3 regions of the Lysinibacillus sp. BSL11 genome follow, and region 2 is predicted to be linked to each of the others. Evidence: riboswitches for the same ligand, from Rfam matches in the RefSeq annotation. Region 2 holds a riboswitch; each other region holds the start of a gene.

Region 1 (7,559 bases), on a different contig from region 2:
TCCTCAAATATTTCGTGGGTATATTTATTTGGATCTGAAACAGGGTAGGGGAAATAAGTAAAGTCTACAGAAGAGATGATTTTTCCGCTATACTCATATTTTCCTAATAACAACTGAAAGAATGTTGTTTTACCTCGTCCGTTTCTACCGATAAATCCAAGTTTCCAATCCGTATCGATTTGAAAGTTGACATTCTCAAAAATATTGTCAAAGCTGCTTGGATAAGAAAAAGTTAAGTTTTGTACTTGTATCATGGACATGATAATTCCTCCTTTGTATTACAACAGTTTACTTTTCATACAAAGTCGGTCTATCCATCTATGTTTTATTTCTCCGTATAAGCAGATGGATATTAACGACTTATACGGAGTGTACATGCGTCACAATAGTTTCTGAATCGCTCATATTTTTCCTCTCCTTTATGGGTAAATGAAAGGTGCAAAATCAACTATGAAAGCAAGAAAAAAATCCCTCCACTTGTGCATTGGAAGGATTAGTCTTTCACTGAATAAATACGATTTGCCATTTGTGTCATGACAAATACAATGCAAACTGATTGTTAAAAATGGATAGACTAACCCTATATTTTGTGTTTGAAATCATTCAATTCAAATGAAAATATAGTTTAGTTCTTCATTGTCCATTCATCAGTCCTCTCATAATTGTCTTTTTATAGTAACAAATTTTTTTACAGAATACAATGTAACCTTATTTTCAATTCTAAACTGTCATTATCTAACTGATGCCGCTAGCTACAAGTAGAAATAGAAAAGACATACATAGAGTAAAGTTGAAATTGCTTAGGACAAGCAATACAGCAATGATTAATTAACATTTTTAATTTAATAATTAATTTTATTTATTTTATAATTAAAAAAATCAATTTTTATTATTTACATATTTAATTTCTTTGTTATATAATCAACTTAACTTAAAGGAAGGAGTTCACTATGGCTTATCAAGTAATCACAAATTGCCCTGTCTGTAGTAGAACATTAAAAATTACGAAGTTACAGTGTTCTCATTGTCACACGACCATTGAAAATGAATTTGAATTGTCGAAGCTAGCATCCTTATCACAGGATCAGCTTCATTTTGTGGAAGTATTTTTAACCTGCCGAGGAAACATTAAAGAGGTTGAAAAGGAACTGGGGGTTTCGTATCCAACAGTTCGAGGCAAGCTAAACGACATTATTTCATCCCTTGGCTATGCTCAAAAAAAGAAAAATGAAGTAGACGAGAAAAAAATTGTAAGCATGCTGGAAAATGGCGAAATCACAACAGATGAAGCGATAAAGCTCTTAAAAGACGAATAGGGAGGAACGGACCATGAAAGAGGAAATCACAAAAGTGTTAACCATGATTCAAGAGGGAAAAATTGATGCGGATAAAGGATCAGAGCTGATTCAAGTGCTACAACAGAAAGAAGAATCAGAGAACAAATTTGTGGAAAAAACAAAGTATTTAGAAAAAACATTAAAGGTTCGTGTTGTATCCACCGAAAATGATAATGTTACGGTAAACTTGCCGATTAAACTTGTCAAAGCCGTACTTATGGCAGGACACAGCATCGCTGCGAGTATTCCACAATCAGAAAAATACGTAAAAGATATCGACATCAATCTTCTTCTTGAAGCAATCGAAAATGAATTAGACGGACAAATTGTAGATATAAAATCAGCAAACGGGGATTCCGTTGCAGTCTTCATTGAGTAGAGGCGACGAATGATGCATGTAAAAGTGAAAGCAAAAGATGTTCGCTTTACAGTCCCAGTTCCCTATACCGTGCTAACCATTGTCCTCTCCATTTTAACTTCTAAATGGATTCAGCAACAAGCCAATAAGTGGACAAAGGCATACTTCGATCGAAAGAACATAGACTTTACCTTTCCGCTCATCGACAAAGAAATGCTAAAGCCGATTATCAAGGAACTACAAAATTATAAGGGACTCGTGCTAGTCGATGTCAAAGCTCAGGATGGGACTGAGGTTAAGATTAGACTATAATCCCAAAGATAGAATGGTTAGAGCATGTTATGATAAAAGCATGCTCTTTTTTAATGAGTGTCATTTGAAACGTGTAAGAGATGATAATTATTTCAGGATTTACATATAGAAGCTACTATTTTTCAATGGTACTTAAAATAGAACATTTCTTTCAGAATTCTAGATACATTTTGATAGATAAAGATGTTCATCGTTTAAAATAGATTTTTGATTTGGGTATAAATGATTAGTGGTAATCTACTTGGAACTACATAATTAAAAATACTGAATAATCCAAAAATAAAGAAGTTTAGAATCTTGATTTACTTTTCATTTGAAGGATGGTACACTTAAAACTATTGAACAACAACTATATATTGTGTTCGTTTTACAAAGGTACTACTACATGTAGTTTAAAAGGGAAGTTCGGTACAATTCCGACGCTGTCCCCGCAACTGTGAAGCTGACGATGATTGCAACCACTGTGCATTTGCATGGGAAGGGAATCAGAGAATGAAGCAAAGCCAGGAGACCTGCCTTTATAAAACAAATTTATCATTTCTTCGGGGATTAAGAGATGGGAACGTCAGTATTTTTGGTATGTTAACGTTTCCATTTAGCCTATCTCTCTAGAGGAGATAGGCTTTTTATTTTATGAAAAGAGGGATTTCTATGAAACTTTATACGAAAACAATTTGTCCAAAATGCCTATGGGTAAAATCTGAACTACAACGTGCAGGACTTGAAGCTGAAATCGTTAACATCGATCATGATGAACAGGCAAAACAAACGATTATTGACGCAGGTTTTTTAAGTGTGCCTGTTTTAGAGATGAATGAAACTTTTATAGGAGATGTTCAGGAAATTGTTTCTCAAATTGAGTTGATTGCTCTATGATCGTTTACGCGAGTCGTACAGGTAATGTCCGAAATGTTGTATCCAAATTAAAGGCAGAATGTATCGAGCTCTCGGAGGGATTGCGATTGAACAAGCCCTATCTTTTAATTACCTACACAGATGGTTTAGGTGACATTCCAGCAAAGGTACAACGTTTCTTAGAAAAAAACAGGGATTTTTGTAAAGGAGTAGTTGCCAGTGGCAATAGTAATTTCGGCCATCATGTATTTGGCGCTGCTGGTGAGAAAATCGCCGCTACCTATCATGTACCCTTAGTAAGGAAATTAGATTTACGAGGTAATCAAACGGATTACGAAGCAATACAAACGTTTTATGAAACGAGGGTAATGAGATGAAAACCTATTTAAAGCTTAATAATGACGTACTGAATCGTTATAGTACAACTGGATTACTTGAGTTAGAAAAGGACCGCGAAGCTACGCGCCGCTACTTTTTAGAGTATGTTAACGTACGTTTGCGTTATTTTATAGATATTGAGGAAAAAATCCGCTATTTAGTTGATGAGGGCTACTATGAGAAAGCATTTATCGATATGTACGAGATGGAATTTATTAAGAAGCTGTACAAGAAAGCCTATGATTATAATTTCCGCTTCCCATCCTTTATGAGCGCAAGCAAATTTTATGATAGCTATGCTATGAAAAGTCGTGACGGGGAAGAGATCTTAGAAAAGTATGAGGATCGTATTGTCATTATTGCTTTGTATTTGGCGCAAGGAAACACAACTCTAGCAGAACGCTCTGTCGAAGCAATGATGGAAGCCTACCAGCCAGCGACACCAACTGCTTTAAATAGTGGTAAGAAAGCACGTGGTGAATTAGTCAGCTGCTTTAAATTATCAATGGATGACTCCATGAACAGTATTGCTGAAAATATTGGCTATTGTTTAGAGCTATCACGCCTTGGTGGTGGAGTAGGGGTCAACTTAACAGATTTACGCCCTTTAGGTGATCCAATTAAAGAGATATTAAATCGTGCAAGTGGTGTCATCCCAGTAGCAAAACTGTTAGAAAATTCTTTCAGTTATTCGAATCAGCTAGGGCAACGAAATGGCTCAGGTGTTGTCTATCTAAATATTTTCCATGCAGACATAGAAAATTTCATATCATCAAAAAAACCAAATGCTGATGATAAAATTCGCCTCGCAACCCTTTCAACAGGGATTATTATACCTAGTATTTTCTTCGAACTGATGAAACGTGATAAGGATATCGTCTTGTTTAGCCCATACGATATTTTTAAAGAATACGGTAAACGTATGTCTGAGCTTTCCATTTCAGACATGTACTACGAGCTACTTGATAACCCAAAAATTCGTAAAATTAAACGTTTAAATGCACGGAAGCTTTATACAGAGGTGAAAAAAGCACAATTTGAATCAGGCTACCCGTTTGAAATCTTTGATGATAATGTCAATAAGGTACATCCTTTAAAAAATATTGGACGTGTCAAAATGTCCAATTTATGTACAGAAATCTTACAAGTACAAGAGACAAGTATCATTACGGACCAGGATCAACCAAATGACTATGGATTAGATGTATCGTGTAACTTAGGTTCCATCGATATCCATGCAGCAAGTAAAGTGAATGATTTCGGCGCATTAGTCGATACAGCCATGCACCTATTAACAAATGTATCGCAAATGACGCATATTAAAAATGTACCGTCTGTTGCAAAAGCCAATCAATTAATGCATTCTGTAGGGCTTGGCTGTATGAACCTCCATGGGCATCTGGTGACGGAGGGCATCCTGTACGGCTCTAAAGAGTCTATTGATTTCATGGATCACTTTATGGAAGCGATGAACTATTATTCACTGAAATCTTCGATGGAAATGGCAAAAGAAAAAGCTGCAACCTTCTATCGATTCGAGGACAGTGATTATGCATCTGGTAGCTATTTTGACCAATATATCAATAAAGCTGAGGAAGAATTGTCACCTGTTGTATTGAAGGCACTTGGCAATATTCCAATCATTACGAACAAGATGTGGGAAACGTTAAAGCAGGATGTGATGCAATATGGTCTATTCCATTCCTATCGTTTGGCTATTGCCCCAACTGGTAGTATTTCATATATTCGTAGCTGTACGGCTTCAATCGCACCATGTACAGAGCGCGTAGAGGTTCGTGATTACGCCGATAGTAGAACCATTTATCCAATGCCTCATTTAACAAATGACAACAGCCATTTATATGTCGAGGCATATGATGTGAATCCGTATGATTTAATTGATTTATATGCAGCTTCTCAAAAGCACGTTGACCAAGGTATTTCCATGACGCTTTATGTAACAGACAATTGGACAACCGAACAATTGGCTAAAGTATACATTTATGCGTGGATAAAGGGCATTAAGTCCGTTTACTATGTTCGTCAACGATTACAAAGCTTAGAGGAGTGTGTAGCATGTCAAATATAATTTATGAGGCAGTCAATTGGAATAAGGCAACAAGTGAGCTTGCCCAAATATTTTGGGACCAGCAATGGAAGCAAATTTGGTTTCCAGAAGAAATTGCGGTCAGTAAAGATATTAAACAATGGAAAAGCTTTGAGCATCAGGACACATATAAAAAAGTATTTGCAGGATTAACCTTACTGGATACTGTTCAAACAAATATTGGGATGAATCGTGTTGCCGCTTATACAGATGATTTACAGGAGAAGGCTGTTCTAACCGTTTTTGATGCATTCGAGGCGATACATGCCAAGTCCTATTCTTATATTTTCACAACGCTTTGTACAAACGAAGAAATCGACGAGCTATTTGAATGGGTCAAGAAAAATGAATTTCTACAGTATAAGGCCAATAAAATCGCAGACATTTATAATAGTATTGAAGAAGGCAATCCAGAGAGCTTATGGAAAGCGATGTTCTCATCCGTTATGCTTGAATCTTTCTTGTTCTATTCTGGCTTTTTCTATCCACTATACTTAGGGGGACAAGGCTTCCTACGAAACAGTGCCGAGATTATTTCACTCATCTTGCGCGATGAATCTATCCATGGGGTAGCAGTTGGATTTTTTGCTCAAAATCTATTCAAGCAATTTTCAAAGGAAAAGCAAGAAGAGCTACATTTATGGGGCTATGAGCTATTATTAGATTTATATCAAAATGAAATGAAGTATACAGATGATATTTATGCGGAAACAGGATTATCACCTGAAGTGCGAGCGTATGTACGTTATAATGCTAATAAAGCATTAATGAATGTCGGCTTTGAAGCCATGTTCCCAGAAGAGGAAGTCAATCCAATTGTGATGAATGGTATTCGTAATGAAGGCTCCACATATGATTTCTTTTCACAAAAGGGCGCTACGTATGCGAAGGCAAAAGTTGCGCCAATCACAGATGACACATTCAATTTTAATCGTTAAGGATGAAGAACAATGAATCTAGAAGTAAAAATTAAAAAAGTTCACGCTGATGCCATGCTACCGATACAAGCCAACCCTGGGGATGCGGGCATGGATCTCTATTCCATAGAAGCAGTAGAAATCCCAGCAGGCGTAGCCAAACTCATTAAGACAGGTATACAGATTGAATTACCTAAGGGAACGGAAGCCCAAATTCGACCAAGAAGTGGACTAGCATTAAAGCATAGTGTAACCGTACTGAATAGCCCAGGCACTATAGATGAAGGCTATAGAGGCGAAATCGGTGTTATTTTAATCAACCATGGTCAAGAACCATTTATCGTAGAAAAATCAATGCGCATTGCTCAAATGGTTATTCAGCTTGTTCCTTCTATTCAATTAGTGGAAGTAAATGAATTATCTCAAACGGTCCGAGGCGCATCTGGATTTGGCGCAAGTGGTACGAAATAGCGTGTATATATAAACCTCATAAAGTTTACTTAAAAATCCTGCGAATAAGCAGGATTTTTTTCTCCTTCATAATAGTAGAAGGAAATAATAGGGTTCATATGGAATGAAGTAATGATAGCGAATTAAAGGAGCTAATAAAATGAAAAAAACATATTCAGGTATTTTCCTTATGTTGATTGTCCTTCTTACTTCTATCACAACTGCTGCAGCAGCTAGCAGTCAACTAAAAGTGGACGGTATGATAGTACAAACGGAGGTGAAGCCCGAAATAAAAAACAATCGAACAATGGTACCTTTACGCGTGATAAGTGAAAATTTAGGGGCTAAGGTGCATTGGTCGGATGGCAAAGTGACACTGACCAAAAGTGAGATGAGAGTCAGTTTAAAGTTGAACAGTAACAAAGCCGAAATAAATGGAAAAACGGTAATATTGGATGCGAAGCCATACCTAAAGAATGGACGCACCATTGTACCATTACGTTTTCTAGCAGAAACTCTTGGCTGTAAAGTTCATTACGATCATTTAACGATCTCAATCGATACAGAGCCATTGATGATTAAGGGGATGAAAGTGAAAGCATTCCTTCATGAATACCACATGACAATGGGCGGAGTAGTCGAGCAAATCAATGGCAATGCCTATATGGAAGAAATGCACCGTATATTTACTAAAAATATGGGCACGAAGATAAAACAGCCTGACGACTATACATGGTCTGTCCATAGCACCGTAATTGGGGGCTATTATAAAATGGGCCAATATGATTTCCTGAACATGGAAGGTAGGAGCATAGCACGTTATGATCTCTATTCGTTGGTGCAAT
Region 2 (7,559 bases):
TGATAAGCGTCGCTCTGCTAATAATTTTATCAAGGACGTTAAGATGACTGAAGAAGATATACGTCCTATTTTGGAGGATGTTAAGCTTGCCCCTTCAGCATTTAACTTACAGCATGCTAATTATATTGTTGTGCTGGATGAGGATATGAAAGAAAAGGTGAGAGAGGCAGCATATGGTCAATATAAAGTGCATTCAGCTTCAGGTGTAATTCTTGTACTAGGTGACAAGGAAGCATATAAAAATACTGCTGAGCTAAGTCAAGGCATGGTGGATTTAGGTATAATTACAGCGGGCGAACTAGAGGATATTGTAGCAGAGAATACAAGATTTTATGAGGATGGCGGTGAAGGATTCATGAAAGATGAAGCCATTCGTAATGCTTCTTTGTCTGCTATGTTATTCATGCTAGCTGCGAAAAATCGTGGTTGGGACACTTGTCCAATGATTGGCTTTGATAATCAGAAAATGCGTGAGCTATTCAATGTGCCAGAAACACATGAAATAGCCTTAATGATTACTATTGGGAAAGAAAAAGAGAGCAGTCGTCGATTACGTGGATATCGTAAGCCAGTTGAAGAATTTGCCATTTATTATTGAAATGGTATAAAATACAATAGCTATACAAATACTATGAATAATGGACATTTAGGAGGAAACATCATGAAAGTAGTAGCAATCGTAGGTAGTATCCGTAAAGAATCTTATAATATGCAATTAGCTCAATTTATTCAAAAACGTTATACAGAAAAGTTAGACCTTGAAGTATTAAGCTTAAAGGACCTACCAATGTATAATCAAGATATTGAAAATGAGGCTCCACAAGCAGTTCTTGATTTTAAAGCAAAAGTAAAAGCTGCAGACGCTGTACTTTGGGTTACACCAGAATATAATGGTACAGTTCCAGGGGTTATGGTAAATGCTATTGATTGGCTATCTCGTGTAGATAAAGTAATGATTGGCAAGCCATCCATCATTATGGGTGCATCAATGGGGAACTTAGGTACTGTAAAAGCACAATTACATTTACGTGATATTTTATTCTCTCCAGGCATTAACTCACCATTACTTAGCGGCAATGACGTTTATATTGGTGCTGTTCACACTAAATTTGATGAAGAAGGCAATTTAACTGATGAAGGTACAGTGAAATTCCTTGACGTAGTCATTGATAATTTCTTAAGCTGGGCAAAAAAATACGTTTAATTAAAATCTAACCCATAAGTATACAATATACTTATGGGCATTTTTTGTTTGGAAAGATGCTACTTCTGCATGAAATCTTCACACTTTCAGGATATACTTTTAAGAAATTCTAAAATGGTGGTTACGGATGAGAAAATTATCATTAAAGCTTGGCATTATCTTTTTCATCACATTGTTTTGTATTGAAACCTTTATGATGTTTTTTTTGCATGTTTCCCTGACGAATTCTAGAGTGGAAGAGGAACTAGAGCGTTTACAAGCGAGAGGAAATTCACATCGTACTATATTAGAACAGAACTTCAATAATGAAACACTAGCACATGTCGTTCTTATGGAATCAGAAGCAAGTACAGATGTCGTGGTGACTGACCATTTCGGAACAATCCTTGCATCCTCACAACCACATCAAGAAATGAATGATCTGATTCGTGAGATAGAGGGGGAAATACCTTATGAAGGAAGGGTTTTACAAGACAATTGGCAAGAAGTTAAAGCTATTGCGACCATAAGCCCTATTCAAAATCAGCAAGGAACGATTGGCTATGTATTTATGTTTCAAAATACCGATTCCATCCATGCATTAATGAAGCGGCTCAATAAGCATTTTCTCATCGTGGGTATTGTATCTGGTCTTGTCAGTATTGCAGTCATTGTTGTTCTATCTCGCAAGTTGGCTAAACCACTTATTCAAATGAAAGAGGCTACATTGAAAATGAGTAAGGGTGATTTTACAGTCGCTCTTTCTACGAATGGAAAAGACGAGCTTGGGGATTTATCAAATGCTATCCAGCTTTTATCCAATGATTTAAATCATCTAAGGCAAGAGCGTAAGGAGTTTTTATCGAGTATTGCACATGAGCTTCGTACACCGCTAACTTTTATTAAAGGCTATACAGACATTCTTGCTAAACGGGATTTAACAGGGCAAGATCGTCAAAAGTATTTAGCTATTATAATAGAAGAAACAAATAGACTTTCTAGATTAATTAAAGATTTATTTGATTTAGCGAAAATGGATGAAAACTCATTTGTAATTGAAAAACATTGCTTACATTTAGAGCCGTTTTTCACAAGCATTGAAGAAAAATTAAGACCCGCTTTTCAAGATAAAAGTATCTATTTGGTTGTCCGTTGTGATAATGGCTTAACACTATGTGCCGATGAAGCAAGACTTGAGCAAATCCTGATTAATCTATTAAATAATGCATTAATCTATTGTGCGCCAGGAGATATGACTACAGTCACTGTAAAAAAAGACAGTGGAATTTTAAGCATCACCGTTGAAGACACAGGGAAAGGAATTCCAAAGAAGGATTTACCATATATTTTTGATCGGTTTTATCGAGTGGAAAAATCACGTAGTCGTGCTTTAGGTGGATCTGGACTTGGGCTTGCTATTGTCAAGGAGCTTGTACAAGCACATGGGGGAGAAATAAAGGTTAGAAGTGAAATCAATAAAGGGACTACTTTTGAATTATCATTTAAAGGAGTAGAAACGAATGAAAACGATTTTATGCATTGATGATGAACCAAGAATGTTAGATTTATTAACCCTTTATTTGGAACCACTATTTCTTTGTAGAGCAATGACTTCTATACAAGAGGCATTGGATTTTTTAGAAGAAGAACATGTGGATTTAGTTCTTTTGGATATTATGATGCCAGAGATGGATGGGTGGCAGGTTTGCCAGGAAATTAGGAAGTTTTGGGATGTTCCTATCATTATGCTTACTGCAAAAGGAGAACACGCTGATATTGTAAAAGGTTTAAACCTTGGTGCTGATGACTACATTTTAAAGCCTTTTGATGAGGAAGAGTTGTTAGCACGCATACATGCTGTATTAAGAAGAACGATATCTGTAGAAAAAGTGATTAACTTTGAAGGGCTTTGTCTAGATCGAGAGTCCTTTGAAGTATATTTTCAACATAAGGCAATTCCATTAACACCAAAGGAATTTGCCATGCTCGCCCTATTTTTAGATTATCAAAATAGAGCATTTTCTAGAGAACACCTTATACATGCTGTTTGGGGATATGATGTAACGATTGAAGATCGTACCATTGATTCACATGTACGTAATTTACGAGAAAAATTAAGAAAAAGTGGTTTTCCTGCGGATGATTACTTGCAAACCGTTTGGGGCATCGGCTATAAATGGCATAAGTCTGCAAATAGAAAGCGAATGGAACATAAAAGCTAGAAATAACCTCTACCAGAATTGAAGGTAGAGGTTATTTCTATTATTTTGGACTAAGCTCTTCTTCTGTTACCCATTTATGATTTGTTACAGCTCCACCACTTGTAGTGGAAGTATAATCGACCATGTATACAGTTGTTTGCACAGCCTCGTCAATAAGGACAGTCGCATTTTCCATACCTTCCATATGTGTTGCGTCCGTTTTTACTTCTGTTCCAGGAGCCAGTGGTGCTTCTTGTGGGTCAATTAATTCTTCATGAATCACCCACTTATGCTTTTCTATTCGCTTTCCACCAGATGTAGGCTCATAGGAAATAACATAGGCAGTTGTATTATAGGCACCTACTATTGTTGCTTCTGCCCCTTTCATACCTTCCATATGTCCATCTGTAATAATGGCTGTGCTCCCTACAGGAAATTTCGGGTTTTCAGCTTTTTTTAATGTTACTGGTACATCGCCAGAACTTGAATGGTTCATTGTAGAATGATCCATTTTTTCAGAAGTTTCATTAGAAGTGGACGCTGGTTCTGTTTGATCCTCTGTACAAGCCGATAAACTAATTAGAGCGACTACTGATAATAGTCCGACTGACCATCTTTTATTGAATTTCATATGATATCCTCCTCACTATGTGCTCCTAATGTAGCAAATAAATGTGCAGAAACGATGGATATGACCCTATGAAAAACATTTCTTTAGTCTGGCACAATTAGGTGGGGAGATATGCTATTGAATGGGCATGATCTTCAATGTTTTTTGTAATCTATGGGTGAAGATACCAGCAAAAATAGCTAAAATAATATCTTTTGGTAGTGGAGGAATCATCCAAAGCCAAGCGAGCTTATATGAAAAATTCTCTGGCGCACTTGCCCAAAGCTTATAGGCAAAAAACATCCAATTTGTTCCTATCAAATAATTTATAGCCGTTGCTACCAAAGCAGCTACGATAAAACTTTTCTTTGTCCCGCTTCGTTCCACGATCAACCCTGCAACAAATGCCGCTAATATAAATGTAATAATAAACCCAAAGGTAGGGCTTAAAATTTGGCCAATTCCACCACCGAAACGAGCAAAGACAGGAGCTCCCGCCAATCCTACGCACATATAAATTGTACAGGCGAGCGCACCTTTTCTACTACCAAGAATAAGCCCTGCTAAAGTTGCAAAGAAGGTTTGAAGCGTAATGGGTACACCACCAACTACCATAAAGGGTGCAAAGGAAGTGATATTAGCACCCACCATCATTAGCGTTGAAAACAATCCAATGTAGGTAATGTCAATAGTTCTTAACTTATGGTGACTATGTTGTGTAACAGTTGCCATGAATTTCACCTCGTTTTATAAGTTATTACTGCTAGTGTAAAAAACGAATGCTATTGTGTCAACCTTATTATTATTAATAGTTAACTCAAATATTGGGTTAAATAGAAGTAGACTATCTATCTATAAAAATGTATGATAGAACCGTCACAATTTTATAACTTCAAATACTATTGGTGTGACATTTTTGAATGTCACTTAAAAGGGAAGTCGGTGGAAGTCCGACGCTGTCCCGCAACTGTAACGAGGAATCCTATAATATGATTTGCCACTGTTTAAGAATGGGAAGGCAATTATAGGATAGTGAATCGAAGCCAGGAGACCTGCCATTTAGTAATACCTGTAATGCCCACGAGGATGCAAGCAATTACGGACAATAGCTGGATATTTTTCTGACTTTGTTTAATCTAGGGTATTTCTATGCGCATTTTCGCATGGGATACCTTTTTTTATTGCTTCATTCATCAATATTCAGTAGGAGTTTAAAACAGATGAATAAAAAATTTATGTTATTTTCCTTCGTACTTTTCATGGTATTAATTGTTTCAATGACCTTTGCTGTAATGGTTGGCTCAGTTTCAGTTACACCGTTATATGTATGGAAAGTTATTCTTTCTAAAATTCCTTTTATACAAACTTCGATCGAGCAAGATTGGAGTCGCTCTCAGGAAATCATCATCTGGCAAATAAGAGCACCTCGTGTTTTGCTAGCTGCTATAGTAGGAGCGGGGTTAGCCATTGCAGGGGCAGCCATTCAGGCACTTGTACGTAATTCTATTGCAGACCCGTATATTCTAGGGATTTCTTCAGGGGCAGCTGTAGGAGCTACTTCTGTGATTATTTTAGGAGCCTTTTCATTTTTAGGTATTTACGCTCTTTCAGTATCCGCATTCCTTGGTTCATTACTTGCCATTACACTTGTTTTTTTCTTATCACGTGTTGGGGGACGTGTCTCTATTTTCCGCTTGCTATTGGCAGGCATGGCTGTGTCCTTTATCTTAACGGCTATCTCTAACTTTATTTTAATGATGTCAAAGCAAGAAGGGGCCTTAAAGGCTGTTATGTTTTGGATGCTAGGTAGTTTAGCTGGAGCCAAATGGAATAGTATTGTGATTCCAGCCTTCGTATTCTTGGTTGTATTTGGGCTACTATGGCTACACTATCGCAATTTAAATTTATTATTACTAGGAGAAGAGGCGGCAGTGACATTAGGCGTTAATCTTCAGCAATTCCGTATTCAGTTAATACTATTAGTATCTCTATTAACTGGTGTGCTTGTCGCAGTTAGTGGTTCTATAGGATTTGTGGGATTGATTATTCCCCATATTGTGCGTTTAATTGTGGGCTCAAACTATAAATACGTCATACCTATTAGTGCTTTAATAGGTGGAATATTCTTAGTGTGGGCAGATGCCTTTGCTCGAATCATTATTGCTCCTCAGGAAATGCCAATTGGTATTATTACAGCTTTTTGTGGGGGACCATTTTTCATTTGGCTTCTCCGTCGTAACAACTATTCTTTCGGTGAAGGAGATTAACGTCCATGACATTAGAAGCGAAACAAGTATCATTCTCCATTTACGATCAGCGTATACTACATGATGTAAGCATTCAAATAAAAGAAAAGCAATTTGTTGGATTAATTGGTCCTAATGGGAGCGGAAAATCAACATTGTTAAAAAATATGTATCGTCTCCTAAAACCTGAAAGCGGAACGGTAGTATTAAATGAGCAAGATATATTAAAGCAATCAAGTAAATCAATTGCGAAAAATTTGGCTGTTGTAAGCCAAGAGACACCCGTATTATTTGATTTCACTGTGCATGATTTAGTCAGTATGGGAAGAACACCACATAAAAAGCTGTTAGAGCTTGATCAAGAGAAAGATTTTCAAATTGTTAAAGAGGCTCTTAGGCAAACGGGCATATCACATTTAGAGAAACGAAGCTTTAGTTCGCTTTCTGGTGGCGAGAAAAAGCGTGTCATGGTTGCAAGGGCACTCGCTCAACAAGCACAGGTATTAATATTGGATGAGCCGACGAATCATTTAGATATTCATCATCAACTTCAACTTATGGATTTAATTCAGACCTTGCATTTAACCGTAGTAGCAGCTTTACATGATTTGAATATCGCTGCTATGTATTGCGATCAAATTTACGTTTTACAGCAAGGGCGAATAGTTTGCCATGGTACACCAGAGGAAGTACTTACCCCAACAGTGCTACAAGATGTATTCGGTGTTTTTGCGGATATTCAAATACATCCACTGACAGGGAAGCCGTATCTTACATATGTTCCTGAACAGTTCACGAAGAGGTTTAGCCAAATATAGAAAGCGAGATCTTCTATTAGATACATAAAACATCCTTTAAGGAGTGACTGTATGCAAATAGCCTTTACGAAAATGCATGGTATTGGCAACAGCGATATCTATCTTGATCTTTTCCAACATGATTACAAGGAAGATATCTTTTGTGAATTGGCTCAAAAAATGGCCAATGTCCATACTGGTATTGGCTCGGATGGATTGATTATTATCCAACCATGCCGTATTAAATAAAATGAATACAGGACGCTTCCGATTTAAGAGTGGCGTCCTGTATTGTAGAGCCATTAAGATACTGCTTTTAAGCCTGCTACACCTATGATAATTGCTATGATACTGATAATACGTGATAGATTTTTAGATTCACCAAAGAAAATGATATTTACGAGTACAGCTCCAACAGTACCAATTCCTACCCAAACAACATAGGCAATACTTAACTGCAAATAGTTGAAGGATGCATATAAAAGGGCAAAGGACACACCAAAACCACCAATATATAAAATT
Region 3 (7,559 bases), on a different contig from region 2:
AGCACTGTTTTTGCAGAGCTTATAAGCTCACCGATTCGAGCTTCTACAGCATCATAAATCCCACTATCAATAACAGCCTTGCGGGATTCAAAAAGGCTCTTACTATATTTAGAAGCGGCGCTATGTGTCAGCATATTGACATAGCCTTGTTTCGCAATATCAAAGGAATGGTTAGAAGCACAAACCAATCTCCCCTGCTCATAGACATGCATGGATCGCTGACAGATTGGACAAGCAAAAAGGGTGATATATTGATCCATTAATGCCGCCCCGATAGCACGTTTCGATAATGCGCCCATTTCTATGCCTCCTTCTTGTCGTTTGGTGATACAAGAGCATAGCGCTCCCATTTACGACTTTTCCATCTAAAGTATACGATAATTGCCCGCACCCATTCATCTGCTGAAATGGCTAGCCAAATTCCGACCAAGCCCCAATCCAATACAAAGACAAATAAATAGCCAAGCGGCAGGCTCATGCAAACCATTGATAGAAAACCAATTTTCACTGGGAATCTAGCATCCCCAGAAGCGCGTAAAGAGTTAATAACAACGATATTCATCGTGCGACCAGTCTCTAGTAAAATACTTAATGCTAACACGGATGCCCCAATCTTAATGACTTCTGGATTATCAGTAAAAACCTGCATAAGGGGCTTACGGAATAGCGTAACGACTGCAACCATAATAATCGTAAAAACAAATGCTGCACGGACACTTTTCCATAGCTGATGATACGCCTCATCTTTTTCTCCTGCACCTACATGACGACCAATAATAATGGCTGTTCCTGTACCAATGGCAATCGCAAATAAATACGTAAACATCGAAATATTCATAGCATATTGTCGTGCTGCTAGTGTTTCTGCTCCTAAGTAAGTCGCATAATATAAAAAGATGATTTGGCAAAATTGATAAAGCACCTGTTCAAACGCAGATGGTAAACCAATGTTTAGTATTTTCCTCACATATTCCTTTGAATACTCAAAATAATATTGTAACTTTACACGCACTTCCATTACCTGATACAGCAACCAGAAAAATACTAGGACGGCTAATCCGCGACTAATGACAGAGGAAATAGCCGCTCCTTTCACACCAAGCTCTGGGAAACCTAAATTCCCAAAAATAAGACCGTAGTTTAGCACAACATGTAAGACGTTCATGCCAAGCGAAACGTACATAGTTTGTTTTGTCCAACCATGTACACGAATAATTGCTGCGAGTGCATTAATAATAGCCTGTAGGAAAATAAAACTCCCAATGATGGCTAAGTAACTTTGTGCATAGTGGAGGACTTCTCCCTGCAAGTTCATCATTGTCATTAAATGTCTCGCAAAGAAGAAAAATAAAATACTCATTAAAAGCCCAACGACCAAATTCATCGTGACCGCTAACGCCGAGATCTTGGCCGCTTCAAAAAAGCGTCTGGAGCCTAAATATTGGGAAACAACAATAGATGCACCATTGCCCACTACTTCCAGAATCAAGATGGCAATATGGATATATTGATTGGCTGCACCTACTCCTGATACAGCATTATCTGATAAAGCACTGAGCATAAAAGTATCGGCTAGTCCCATCAACATAAATAGAAAAACTTCTAAGAAGATCGGCCATGTTAAATGGAATAGACTTAACTTATTTGTCTCTTTAATTGTGTCTGCCAATACTTTCACTTCTCCTATATTTTCTTAAAAATCTATTGTATCTTATCACAAATATTCAGACTGTAAAGAGATTTATAGGAATACAGCGCTTCCACATAAAAAATCCCTCCCACATCGTGTGAAAGGGCCATTTTTTAAATTAAGCAATAGGATTGTAATTGCTCTCGTTTTTCAATTGTTAGGCCAAATTCCTGCTCTAAAAACCCAGTCTTAGAACCATAGCGACGATCCATCGCATCCAATGCTGCTTGTAAATAGTCTTCACGGGCGGACATTAATGCATAAAATTGCTGTAGTTCTTGCTCATTATACTGATGCTGAATAGCCTGAGCCATTCTTTCTACCATTGGACGTAAATGTATATTAGTATCTAAATAGTCCTCCATGATGGTCTCCTCTGGTACATCTAAAGCTAGTAAAATAAGTGCTCCTCCAATACCCGTTCGGTCCTTACCAACTGCGCAATGATGTACAAGACCTAGATTATCAGGGTTTTGAATCGTTTGCATTAACTCTTTAAATGAAAGATTGTTAAAAGGCATTTGTGCATAAAAATCTCGAAACATCTCAGGGCTTACCACTTTATAGAAATCTCTACCACCAGCATTGGTAGGCATTTCAAAAGCATGATTACCCTTCGCTGGGATTTGTATATATTGAGCATATGAGAACACTGGGTTAGGATTATGATACGCCTCATTGTTATCGCGATAATCAAAAATGGTTTTAATCCCTAACGTTTCAAATAGCTCTTTATCCGCCAGTGTCATTTTTCCAAGAGCAGCTGAGCGGTAAAATAAACCGTTCTTTACCCTACGCCCATCTTTTGTCTTATATCCACCCATGTCTCGGAAATTATGGACTGCTTCAAATGGAATTACCTTTGTCTCTAATTGCTCCACTCACTACACCTCCTAAGATTATTAAGCATACTTACTTTTATTTTAAAGAACAAACTACATTAATTCCAATTTTCACGCTAGGTAATAATTTAAACCACATAAAAAATGCTAGCTGAATGGCTGACAGCTAGCATGGAAACATTTCTTATTTAAATAACTCTGGGTACACAGCCTTCGCTACTAATTCTACAGCTTCACCAATACGCGGACCAGGTCGATTAGAGATATCTGTATCGATGGACAATACCGCTTTGTTTTGAATAGCTGTCACAGTATTCCAACCATCTCGTCCAAGAATTTCTCCTATTGGATCTTCTGTATAGTTTACTGTTGTTAAAATAATATCTGGATTTTTAGCAATAACATCTTCCTCATTCACTTTTGCCCAGCTATTCAAGTCAGAAAAAACATTATTAACATTAGCTGCATCTAATATTTCTTGCTGGAAAGTGCTAGAGCCTGCTGTATATATGTCTGGCTTAGGGCTAACCTCTAAATAAACATTTTTCGGCGTTTTTACGTCCTTCACCTTCGTTTGTACTTCAGCAATTTTCGCTTTAATCTCTTCATTTAATTTATTTCCTTTATCAGCAACATCCATCACAGCAGCTATTTGTTCGATATCTCCATAAACATCATCGAAAGTAGTCGCAGATTGAATAACAAACACTTTAATTCCTGCGTCCTCAAGCGGCTTTAGTGCATCCTTATCACCGATTGTATAAGCAATAACAACATCTGGCTTTAACGCTATAATTCTTTCACTGTTAAAGTTCGTAGTATCAGAGACACGTTCAATTTTTTGTGCTTCCTCTGGGTAAGTATCGTACTCAGTTGCTCCTACAATTTTATCGCCAACACCTAAAGCAAACAAAATTTCAGTATTACTTGGTTGTAAAGATACAACTGTTTTTGGTACTTCATTAAACGCTATTTCCACTCCACGGTCATCTGTCACTTTATAGCTTGTTTTCTCTACGTGTTGTGTACCCTGCGAGGCATCTTTATTTTTTGTATCTTCAGCAGTGCCACAGCCTGCTAATACCAGTGCAAGTAAGAGCACTGATAGCCATTGGAAATTAAATACTTTCTTCATTGTTATTCTCCTTTTTCTTTTTCATTGGGTAGGATTTACTAATAAACGGTATTTCAGAAATTCCAGCTTGCTGATTCATAAAAACAGCCATGACAAAACATACATTAGCTAATAAACCAAGGTAATCGAAAAGAATAGCAGGAACCTCTCGTTCTTCTGATACTTTGTGTAAAGTTCGATATGATTTTTTTGCCTCACTGCGACAAAGATGTAAGGCTGCAGCGGCCTCTGTTCCTTGAGGTAAAACAAAACTTTGAATCTCTTCCTTCACATGGCGAACGTAAAAATCATAACGCTCACTTAACCAAGATAAATCCTCTTCAGTTACCGCTAATTTCCCACGAACTGAGCCATTCACATGATACGCCATAGGTAACATAAGTAATAAATCCTCAGCAACAACTTGAACATCCTCTTTTTTTACCGCAGCTAATGCAACTCCTAGATGTGTTGTAAGGCTATCTGTTCGAATTTCAAAATCAACCGTTGAAGCTTTCTCACGCATAAATGGATAACAAGAATAACGGGCATCTTTTTTCACTTGCTTCCCCCCTATTTTCTATAATGAAAAATTCTTACTTGAAAGGCATAAAAAAAGTCGCTCCTTTTGCAAAGGAACGACAAAAATACAAGATTGAGCCATCAAACTAGACAAAGCCTATGTATTTGCCGTATATCCTCCTAGCTTCCGAGAAGTTTTTATACGTTCAAATAAAGGTCGGTCTCCTGGCTTGTACAGTTCGTCACATAAAACGAATGTGTTATAAAGGACCTTCCCATCTTCTTTGAGACAGTGGTAAATCTTTATAATGGCTGTACTTACAGTTGCGGAAACAGCTCCGGTTTTTCACCGGATTCCCGATTATGCTTACTAGCACCTTTATCCTGCAAGAATATTTCATTTGTAAAGCAGTTTATCATATATGATTCAGAAAAAATAGCTGTACTCAATTTTAAAATATAGTAACACTAGAAGAGAAAATTCCAACAAATTTTTACATTATTAAGAAATTTACTATAGTAGTGTTTCAATTGCTTGTTCAATATCGAGCTGTGAATCTGTTGGTTCAAAGCGTGCGACGGTCTTACCATTAGCATCTACTAGAAATTTTGTAAAGTTCCAGCGAATGTTACGACCATCTAAAAAGCTTGGGGCAAGTTGAACAATTGCTTCTGCCAACATTTTCTCCTGCATACTTGCCTTCCCAAACTCTCGGTAATTCACTTCATGCTTTAAATAATTAAAGAGTGGATGTGTAGCCTCTCCATTTACCTGTACAAGCTCAAAAATCGGGAATGTGACCCCATAGTTTACCTTGCATAGATGCTTAGTTTCCTCTCCATCCTCAGGATTTTGATGGCCAAATTGATCACAAGGGAAGCCAAGAACTACAAAATTCTCTTTTCCATATTTATCATACATTTTCTGTAAGTCTTCAAATTGATATGTAAATCGGCATTGGTTTGCCGTGTTAACAATTAACATTGTTTTTCCACGATATGTTTCCATTGATAAAATTTCGCCATTAGGCTTCCGAACTAGATAATTATAAATGCTCATGCTATAATCCCCTTTTTTCATTCATTATAGTTGACTATTCTACCGTTCATCAAAGAATTTGCACAAAAAAACACCACCTCGCTACTTTGAACGGATGGCTGACTTATACTTCTTTTTATATTTAGCATCTTGTTCTTCATTAATTAAACGATGGGCAATATCTAATAATTTCGAGTCATTTGTTTGATCATATAGCTTTTTAAATGACATAATAATATCCTGACGAATAAGAGATGGCTGTTTTTCATCTATACATGTTTGAAATCTTTTAGCTAGATACGATACAACCAAATCTCTTTGTACTTGACCCGCCTGTCCAATTTTCCAAATGGCCTGTAATGCATGCCTTGCTGTAGCAGATTGTTCATCGTAAGTCACAGCCCAAATCTTTAAAAAATCCTCCAAGACCCTTTCTTCTGGATCACTTTTTGCAGCTAAAGCGCATAAAATTTGTGCAGCACGTGCACGAGAATAACCATTATTGTATGTAAGTGCTTTTATTAGCTGTTCCCAAACTGCATATGTCCAATCTACAGGTTCCTGCATAATTTTCATTAATTCCTCGTAAGATTCATATTGAATATCGCGATCATGCTCTGTTAGATTACTAAAAAGTTGCAAAATCTCTTTTTCCATAATTCATCCCTACCTTTATTGTTTCAGAACGTAATAAAATTTGATTTATGGTACACTTAACTTAATTTTTTTCGCAAAGAAGGTGAGTTTATGAATAAATTTAATGCTAGGAAATTGATTTTTCGGTTGATTGTGATAATATCCCTACTTCTAGCTGCCTATTTTGTTATCCCAGTGTCCATGCCTTTAATACTTGCTGGGATCAGTGCATTTTTCTTAGAACCCATTGTCATGTTCTTTAAACGAAAATGGAAAATGTCACGGAAAATAGCAGTTGCTTTTATTTACATAGTGAGTGTTATTGTTATATCTATTATTTGTTATCTATCCATTACACAAATAATGACACAAATAATTTTACTATCTAAGCAAGCTCCCTATTATATTTCCAAGCTATCAGATATGTGGCTTCATATGCAAGAAAATATTTCTAAATACACAGAAGACTTTCCACCTGAAGTAAGTGCTTCGCTTCAAAAAACCACAATGGATTTCATAAAGAAAGTTGAAGAATCCTTTTTAAGCTTCTTTAATTATAGCAAAGTTTCTGCCTTCTTTTCAGAGATACCCAGCCTATTTATCAGTCTTCTCGTTTATATGATTGCGCTATTCCTATTTATGCTTGATTTGCCTAAGTTAAAGCAAATCACTTATAAATATTTAAAGCCCAATACAGCAAAGAAGATAAAAATTATTTTAAATCGCTTAAAAGATGCTACATTTGGCTATATGAAGGCTCACTTATTTGTAAGCTTTATTATTGGAGGCGTCACACTCATTGGACTGCTATTAATCCAACCGAAATACGCAGTAACAATGACGGTTATTATCTGGTTAATAGATATTGTACCATTCCTAGGCTCTATCATTATTCTAGCGCCATGGGGGCTTTACCACCTATTGATGGGAAACACCTCTATAGCTGTAAAATTATTCATCTTAGCTGCTATTTTACTTATTATTCGTCGAGTAGTCGAGCCTAAGTTAATGGGAGACCATATCGGTTTGTCCACTTTACCAACATTAATTTCCATGTTCATAGGTCTACAGTTATTTGGTATTATCGGTTTACTTGTTGGTCCATTCGTTATTATTTTCTTTATTGCGTTGAAAGAGACAGGTGTCATCAAAGTAAATTTTAAAATTTAATATCAATCTAGTATGCAGGGAAATCTCTTTTCAAGAATAGACGTAGTCGTCTTGTTTCTTTTGAAAGAAATGCAAAATAAAAAGGTCAATCTTTGTATATTTTTCTCTACAAAGATGACCTTTTTCTTATATCAACCGTCTATATAATAGTGAGGCCTATTGAATACGTCCAAAGCCTACTAAGTATTGATTCCACCAATCAAGTGACTCAATTACGACACCATTGTTTTGAGCGTCGATCATTGTGTTATTACCTAAATAAATACCTACGTGTGCAACCCCTGAACCATAGCTGAAGAACACTAAGTCCCCAACACGTGCTTCACCTGCTGAAATGCGTTGTGTTGCTAAATATTGTTGTGATGCTGTACGAGGTAAAGAAACACCCGCTTGCTTATATGACCATTGTACAAGACCTGAACAGTCAAAACCTGTTGATGGGTTGCTACCACCCCAAACATAAGGACGTCCTAGGAATTGTTTAGCTGTTGAAATGGCATCTCCTGAAGAAACAGTGCCAGCTCCTGACCCAACAATAATCTTTTG

Evidence for each region. A riboswitch is a leader RNA that binds a small molecule or an ion and turns the genes downstream of it on or off. The one in region 2 is predicted to bind cobalamin.
Region 1: linked by a shared signal. The riboswitch ahead of RCJ95_RS15900 (glutaredoxin family protein) and the one ahead of RCJ95_RS19710 (FecCD family ABC transporter permease) in region 2 are both predicted to bind cobalamin.
Region 3: linked by a shared signal. The riboswitch ahead of RCJ95_RS07650 (hypothetical protein) and the one ahead of RCJ95_RS19710 (FecCD family ABC transporter permease) in region 2 are both predicted to bind cobalamin.

Annotation. Positions count from the first base shown of each region.
Region 1 covers NZ_JAVGCX010000013.1:23,216-30,774, reverse strand. The annotation lists gene RCJ95_RS15920 (Lsa family ABC-F type ribosomal protection protein) at 1-260, opposite strand, end outside; gene RCJ95_RS15915 (DUF2089 domain-containing protein) at 951-1,316, shown strand; gene RCJ95_RS15910 (SHOCT-like domain-containing protein) at 1,330-1,716, shown strand; gene RCJ95_RS15905 (hypothetical protein) at 1,726-2,007, shown strand; cobalamin riboswitch at 2,364-2,541, shown strand; gene RCJ95_RS15900 (glutaredoxin family protein) at 2,659-2,883, shown strand; gene nrdI (class Ib ribonucleoside-diphosphate reductase assembly flavoprotein NrdI) at 2,880-3,239, shown strand; gene nrdE (class 1b ribonucleoside-diphosphate reductase subunit alpha) at 3,236-5,329, shown strand; gene nrdF (class 1b ribonucleoside-diphosphate reductase subunit beta) at 5,317-6,285, shown strand; gene dut (dUTP diphosphatase) at 6,298-6,735, shown strand; gene RCJ95_RS15875 (stalk domain-containing protein) at 6,875-7,559, shown strand, end outside.
Region 2 covers NZ_JAVGCX010000018.1:39,686-47,244, reverse strand. The annotation lists gene RCJ95_RS19740 (nitroreductase family protein) at 1-598, shown strand, start outside; gene RCJ95_RS19735 (NADPH-dependent FMN reductase) at 662-1,204, shown strand; gene RCJ95_RS19730 (ATP-binding protein) at 1,332-2,726, shown strand; gene RCJ95_RS19725 (response regulator transcription factor) at 2,704-3,405, shown strand; gene RCJ95_RS19720 (YdhK family protein) at 3,446-4,015, opposite strand; gene RCJ95_RS19715 (biotin transporter BioY) at 4,130-4,726, opposite strand; cobalamin riboswitch at 4,881-5,068, shown strand; gene RCJ95_RS19710 (FecCD family ABC transporter permease) at 5,215-6,261, shown strand; gene RCJ95_RS19705 (heme ABC transporter ATP-binding protein) at 6,267-7,058, shown strand; gene RCJ95_RS19700 (hypothetical protein) at 7,110-7,286, shown strand; gene RCJ95_RS19695 (DMT family transporter) at 7,340-7,559, opposite strand, start outside.
Region 3 covers NZ_JAVGCX010000005.1:148,950-156,508, reverse strand. The annotation lists gene RCJ95_RS07670 (putative RNA methyltransferase) at 1-299, opposite strand, end outside; gene RCJ95_RS07665 (MATE family efflux transporter) at 302-1,669, opposite strand; gene RCJ95_RS07660 (tyrosine-protein phosphatase) at 1,804-2,571, opposite strand; gene RCJ95_RS07655 (ABC transporter substrate-binding protein) at 2,717-3,667, opposite strand; gene RCJ95_RS07650 (hypothetical protein) at 3,651-4,208, opposite strand; cobalamin riboswitch at 4,367-4,564, opposite strand; gene RCJ95_RS07645 (glutathione peroxidase) at 4,683-5,228, opposite strand; gene RCJ95_RS07640 (hypothetical protein) at 5,310-5,864, opposite strand; gene ytvI (sporulation integral membrane protein YtvI) at 5,955-7,013, shown strand; gene RCJ95_RS07630 (C40 family peptidase) at 7,170-7,559, opposite strand, start outside.